2 regions of the Halobacillus litoralis genome follow, and region 1 is predicted to be linked to the other one. Evidence: a T-box and tRNA genes for the amino acid it is inferred to sense, from the RefSeq annotation. Region 1 holds a T-box; the other holds one or more tRNA genes.
What was found. The T-box of region 1 lies ahead of serS (serine--tRNA ligase). A T-box ahead of a tRNA ligase gene usually reads a tRNA of that ligase, here a tRNA-Ser.

Region 1 (3,393 bases):
CAAGGATGGCTGCAACGGTACGACCGATGGCTAGACCAGAACCATTCAACGTGTGTACAAATTCAGGCTTTCCTTTTTCTTCTCTACGGAAGCGAATGCCTGCACGGCGGGCCTGAAAATCTTCGAAGTTAGAGCAAGAGCTGATCTCACGATAAGTCTCCTGGCTCGGGATCCATACTTCAATGTCGTATTTCTTAGCTGCTGTGAATCCTAGATCTCCCGTGCACATGCTCATCACACGATAAGGAAGCTTCAACAGTTGAAGGACTTTTTCTGCATGTCCTGTCAATTCTTCCAGAACATCATAAGATTCTTCCGGCTTTGCCAGCTGGACAAGCTCGACTTTATTGAATTGGTGCTGACGGATCAACCCTCTTGTATCGCGACCGGCAGACCCTGCTTCAGAACGGAAATTTGTGCTGAAGGCTACGAATTTTTGTGGAAGGTCTTCAACAGATAAAATTTCTTCTCTATGGAAGTTTGTGACTGGAACCTCAGCTGTTGGTACGAGGAAATAATCCCAGTCTTCAATTTTAAACGCATCTTCTTCGAATTTCGGTAATTGACCTGTACCTGTCATCGCTGTGCGGTTGACCATTTGTGGTGGCAGCATTTCCTGATAGCCGTGTTCATCTGCATGCAGATCCATCATGAAATTGAGTAACGCACGCTCTAAACGAGCCCCAAGTCCTTTATAGAATACGAAACGACTTCCCGTTACCTTGGATGCTCTTTCGAAATCAAGGATGCCTAAATCAGTCGCTACATCCCAGTGAGGCTTAGCTTCAAAATCAAATGTCGGAATCTCTCCTGCTTTTCGTGCTTCGATGTTGTCTTCTTCATCCCCTCCGACGGGGACGCTTTCGTGAGGGATATTCGGGATAGATAAGAGAAGCGTTTCAAGTTTCTCTTCCACTTCTTTCAACTCTGTATCAAGGGTCTTGATACGATCGCCGACTTCGCGCATTTCCTTAATCTTATCATCGGCGTCTTCCTTCGCTTTTTTCAGCTGGGAAATTTCCTTGGATACTTCATTGCGCTTTGCTTTCAATTCTTCTGTTTCCTGAATCAGCTCACGGCGTTTGCTATCTAAATCACCAAAGGCATCCAGGTCAGAGAGGTCTTCTCCACGATTTTGCAGTTTTCCTTTAACTTCTTCAAAGTTCTGGCGTAAGTATTTCATGTCCAACATGTTTACTTCCTCCTTTATATGATCAGTTCAATGGATTGGAAGCCAAACAAAAAGCTCCCGTCCCTAATAAGGGACGAGAGCTTTGGTTTATGCTTCCCGCGATACCACCCAAGTTGAAGGTCTATGTGACCTTCCGGCTTCACTCATAACGGTGAGTACCGGTCTGACCTACTTCTTTCAGTCAGACACTCGAGGATGGATTCACATGGCTTCTCCGTCAGTTCACACCAGCCACTGACTCTCTTTGAGAAGAAGGGACATGTTACTATTTCCTGTCATCGCGTTCATTTATGGTTTGTGTTACATAAGATTAGCGGATTCAGAATTATAATGCAAGTGTTTTTTTAGCTTCTTCTACCATTTTTACAAAATGTTCCGTCAAACGGTGGTCATCCGTCAACTCTGGATGGAAAGAACAAGCTAAATAGTGACCTTCCTGAGCGGCTACGATATGACCGTCATAACGAGCCAGCACTTTTGTATTTTCTCCAACTCCTTCAATGTAAGGAGCACGGATAAATACGGCATTAAACCCTTCTGCTACACCTTCAATATCAAGATCGGCTTCAAAACTTTCACGTTGACGCCCGAAAGCGTTTCGCCGGACTTTAATATCCATGACCCCAAGGTGAACGTCATAAGAACCATCGATTTCTGAAGCGAGTAGGATGAGCCCGGCACACGTACCGAAAATCGGGTTGCCGCTTTTTCCAAATTCACGGATCGGCTCTAGAAACTCGTACTTATCAATCAGTCTGCGGATGGTCGTACTTTCACCGCCAGGGATAATCAAGCCATCAATCTCTTTCAGCTGTTCTGTTCTTTTGACGACGACGGCGTCAGCACCTGTCGCTTCGACAGAACGAACATGCTCACGGAATGCGCCTTGCAGGCCTAATACACCGATAGTAGTCATGCTGCATTCTCCTTTGCTTACTGGCTGCGATCTTGCATGCGCTGTTCAGGAGTAAGGGTGGACATTTCCATACCCTTCATGGCTGTTCCAAGACCTTTAGACAATTCACCAATCAACTTGTAATCGTCATAATGAGTCGTTGCTTCAACGATTGCACGTGCGAACTTTTCAGGGTTGTTGGATTTGAAAATACCAGACCCAACAAACACGCCGTCTGCTCCAAGCTGCATCATCAAGGAAGCATCCGCAGGAGTTGCGATACCGCCCGCAGCAAAGTTCACGACAGGGAGACGTCCTTCTTCACGGATCTCCATCAGTAGATCGAATGGAGCACCGTTTTCTTTTGCATAGACCATCACTTCATCTTCTGAAAGTCCACGCAGATGACGGATCTGAGACTGAACCTGACGCATATGGCTGACAGCCTCTACAATGTTTCCTGTTCCTGGTTCACCCTTCGTACGAAGCATGGATGCACCTTCACGGATTCGGCGAGTCGCTTCACCAAGGTTACGGCAGCCACATACGAATGGTACCGTATAGTCATCTTTTTTGATGTGATAAATTTCATCAGCTGGAGTAAGAACTTCACTCTCATCGATATAGTCTACGCCCATGGCTTCAAGGACGCGTGCTTCTGTAATATGCCCAATACGAGCTTTTGCCATAACTGGAATTGAAACAGCATTCATCACTTCTTCAACGATCGTAGGGTCTGCCATACGAGCGACCCCGCCCGCTGCGCGGATGTCTGCTGGAACTCGTTCAAGAGCCATTACGGCTACTGCGCCTGCTTCTTCAGCGATTTTTGCTTGTTCTGCGTTTACGACGTCCATGATGACGCCACCTTTTTGCATTTCTGCCATGCCGCGTTTTACGCGATCCGTACCTGTTTGTGCCATGTTGATTCCTCCCTAACAGCTCTATAGTTTAAGCATTTCATTTTGAATCATAGATTCTTATTCTCTATTGTAACGCAATCCTATATTAAATCCCACTGGTTAAATAGGGATTTTTTCACCTAAAACCAGCCTTTGACCATATCGACTGCGCCAGTGAAGATATCACTGAAAAATTCACCGATCGCACCGAGAGTCAGCATAAACCAGTTTGCTTTTTCTACATTGGAAGAAGTGACGATATCAACGGTTTGTCCACCTTCAGAAAGAATATTTCCGTAGTTCTCTTCTCCGTTATAAATAAGCTTTGCTGTTCCTACTTTTTGTCCTTTTTCTACAGGAGCAACAAGATTGCCTTCATCATCCAGCTGGTCCTCAGAGATATT
Region 2 (3,393 bases), 390 kb from region 1:
TCAGAAAAAACTGAACGAATCACTGACGTTCGTTGTTGAGACGGCGGTAAACCAAGTGGGAGTGAATGTGAACACCGCTTCTTCATCTCTGTTGCAGTATGTATCAGGGTTAAGTAAAACGGTTGCCAATAATGTCGTGAAAAAGAGAGAAGAGTTAGGGAAGTTTACGAAAAGATCCGAACTCAAAGATATTCCTCGCTTAGGTGCAAAGACATTTGAGCAAAGTATCGGCTTTTTAAGAATACTAGATGGAAAGGAACCTCTTGATCGCACACCGATCCACCCGGAAAGTTATAAAGCGACACGGGAACTGTTGAGGAAGTTCGGTTTTACCACAGAAGATATTGGAACGGACAAGCTGGCAGAAGAACTGAAAAGTGTCGACACATCATCAGTAGCGGAACAACTGAACATTGGTGAGTTGACGCTTCAGGATATTATAAAATCTCTCGTCCAGCCTGGACGGGACCCGAGGGATGACCTTCCTAAGCCATTGTTGAAAACAAATGTTCTTTCTATGGAAGATTTAGAACAGGGGATGGAACTGGAAGGAACCGTTAGAAACGTTGTAGACTTCGGTGCATTTGTGGATATTGGAGTCAAACAGGATGGGCTTGTCCATATCTCGAAGCTTGCTAATAAATTCGTCAAACACCCAATGGACGTGGTGGCGGTAGGGGACGTCGTTACCGTTTGGGTCGATCAAGTGGATGTACAAAAACAGAGGATCGCTTTGACCATGATTAATCAAGGGTAATATTAAACGAAACTGCCTGGATAGTAATACTTTCTGGGTAGTTTTTATTTATATAGATGCTGATAGTAATACCAGCATTGGTTCAGCATTTTGATCTGGTATTTGTCTTTGTTCAAGAATGCTTTTGTCATTTGGCTCTTCAACCAGGAAGGCATAAGTACCCAGCTCCTTCATATTCAACTTTTTTCATTCTTATGATACAGTATGCAAAGGACAAGGGAGGTGTTCCTATGACAGATCAGGAATTGCAGCAATGGACCAATGAATTATCGAAAAAATACTTTGACAAGCCTTTTGCTCATGATGTATACTTCAATTCTCGTCTTCGTACGACAGGAGGAAGGTACATTCCTTCTAAAAAAGTGATTGAAATCAATCCGAAATATATTGTAGAATTAGATGGTGTCGAATTAGAAGGCATTATTAAACATGAACTTTGTCATTATCACCTTCATATTGAAGGGAAAGGTTTTGGGCATCGTGATCCTGAGTTCAAGGCACTATTGAAAAAGACAGGGTCTCCACGACATTGTTCAGCATTACCTTCTGAAAAAAGTGGGAACTTCCACCACTATGTTTGTACAAAATGCGGACAAACATACAAGCGGAAAAGACGGGTGGACACGAAACGTTTCGGATGTGGGAAATGTAAAGGGAATATAAAAAAGAAGTAAATTTTCCATTGACGAACGATGGGACACATGTTAAATTAATTAAGTCCTAACAAAACAAGCCAAAAAACGCATGAAAACAACTTAGAAATTCATCAAAAAAGGTTTGACACCACGGACGAAATGTTATAAGATATAAAACGTCGCTGATAAACAGCAACGGACATTGCGAATTATTCCAACGTAGCTCAGTGGTAGAGCAATCGGCTGTTAACCGATCGGTCGTAGGTTCGAATCCTACCGTTGGAGCCATTACGGAGAAGTACTCAAGTGGCTGAAGAGGCGCCCCTGCTAAGGGTGTAGGTCGCGTAAGCGGCGCGAGGGTTCAAATCCCTCCTTCTCCGCCATTTATTTTTGGCCCGTTGGTCAAGTGGTTAAGACACCGCCCTTTCACGGCGGTAACACGGGTTCGAATCCCGTACGGGTCACTTAACCTTATAAAGGTCCGGTAGTTCAGTTGGTTAGAATGCCTGCCTGTCACGCAGGAGGTCGCGGGTTCGAGTCCCGTCCGGACCGCCACTCTTTTTGGGCCATAGCCAAGCGGTAAGGCAACGGTTTTTGGTACCGTCATGCGCTGGTTCGAATCCAGCTGGCCCAGCCATTTTCTTTTCAAAAAAGAGTTGACAAAAAGCTGAATAAGTTATATGATGTTTCTTGTGCTTCAAAAAACAACATCATCATTGAGTGTTACAGATTCCTTTAATAGGAGCCATTAGCTCAGCTGGTAGAGCATCTGACTTTTAATCAGAGGGTCGAAGGTTCGAATCCTTCATGGCTCACCATTTATTATGCGGGTGTGGTGGAATTGGCAGACACGCTAGATTTAGGATCTAGTGCTTCACGGCGTGGGGGGTTCAAGTCCCTCCACCCGCATTATCCAATTATCATGATCAGCATCCCATTGTTTACTACAGCAATTTTGCGGTCGTGGCGGAATCGGCAGACGCGCTAGGTTGAGGGCCTAGTGGGAGGTAATCCCGTGGAGGTTCAAGTCCTCTCGGCCGCACCAACTTTTTTAAAAAAGTGCTTGCGTCAAAACACAAAAGATGTTAACATATTAAATGTCGCTTTTTTAATGCGCCCGTAGCTCAATTGGATAGAGCGTCTGACTACGGATCAGAAGGTTAGGGGTTCGACTCCTCTCGGGCGCGCCATTAACGGGAAGTAGCTCAGCTTGGTAGAGCACTTGGTTTGGGACCAAGGGGTCGCAGGTTCGAATCCTGTCTTCCCGACCATCGAAATCCTAAATAACAATATGATACACTTGCGGGTGTAGTTTAGTGGTAAAACCTCAGCCTTCCAAGCTGATGATGAGGGTTCGATTCCCTTCACCCGCTCCATTTTATTGAATGTCATCGGGGCCTGTAGCTCAGTTGGTTAGAGCGCACGCCTGATAAGCGTGAGGTCGGTGGTTCAAGTCCACTCAGGCCCACCATGATTCATTTGATCTTTGAAAACTGAACGAACCAACCAGTACGTCAAAATATTTCTTCTTTATAGAAGAGATTTGAAACAAAGCACATTCGGTGTGCAAATGAGCAAGTCAAACTTAACTTTTATGGAGAGTTTGATCCTGGCTCAGGACGAACGCTGGCGGCGTGCCTAATACATGCAAGTCGAGCGCGGGAAGCGAGTGGATCCCTTCGGGGTGAAGCTCGTGGAACGAGCGGCGGACGGGTGAGTAACACGTGGGCAACCTGCCTGTAAGATCGGAATAACCCCGGGAAACCGGGGCTAATGCCGGGTAATACTTTCTTTCGCATGAAGGAAAGTTGAAAGATGGCTTCTCGCTATCACTTACAGATGGGCCCGCGGCGCATTAGCTAGTTGGTGAGGTAACGGCTCACCAAGGCGACGATGCGTAGCCGACCTGAGAGGGTGATCGGCCACACTGGGACTGAGACACGGCCCAGACTCCTACGGGAGGCAGCAGTAGGGAATCTTCCGCAATGGACGAAAGTCTGA

Region 2: it encodes a tRNA-Ser, which carries the amino acid that the T-box ahead of serS (serine--tRNA ligase) is inferred to sense. The anticodon was not compared.

Annotation. Positions count from the first base shown of each region.
Region 1 covers NZ_CP129016.1:885,425-888,817, forward strand. The annotation lists gene serS (serine--tRNA ligase) at 1-1,192, opposite strand, end outside; T-box leader at 1,259-1,480, opposite strand; gene pdxT (pyridoxal 5'-phosphate synthase glutaminase subunit PdxT) at 1,518-2,108, opposite strand; gene pdxS (pyridoxal 5'-phosphate synthase lyase subunit PdxS) at 2,126-3,010, opposite strand; gene LC065_RS04750 (serine hydrolase) at 3,130-3,393, opposite strand, start outside.
Region 2 covers NZ_CP129016.1:491,401-494,793, reverse strand. The annotation lists gene LC065_RS02590 (Tex family protein) at 1-757, shown strand, start outside; gene cmpA (cortex morphogenetic protein CmpA) at 802-912, opposite strand; gene LC065_RS02580 (SprT family protein) at 988-1,431, shown strand; tRNA gene LC065_RS02575 (tRNA-Asn) at 1,606-1,680, shown strand; tRNA gene LC065_RS02570 (tRNA-Ser) at 1,685-1,775, shown strand; tRNA gene LC065_RS02565 (tRNA-Glu) at 1,785-1,856, shown strand; tRNA gene LC065_RS02560 (tRNA-Asp) at 1,871-1,947, shown strand; tRNA gene LC065_RS02555 (tRNA-Gln) at 1,955-2,029, shown strand; tRNA gene LC065_RS02550 (tRNA-Lys) at 2,135-2,210, shown strand; tRNA gene LC065_RS02545 (tRNA-Leu) at 2,219-2,301, shown strand; tRNA gene LC065_RS02540 (tRNA-Leu) at 2,350-2,437, shown strand; tRNA gene LC065_RS02535 (tRNA-Arg) at 2,506-2,582, shown strand; tRNA gene LC065_RS02530 (tRNA-Pro) at 2,587-2,663, shown strand; tRNA gene LC065_RS02525 (tRNA-Gly) at 2,695-2,768, shown strand; tRNA gene LC065_RS02520 (tRNA-Ile) at 2,787-2,863, shown strand; rRNA gene LC065_RS02515 (16S ribosomal RNA) at 2,984-3,393, shown strand, end outside.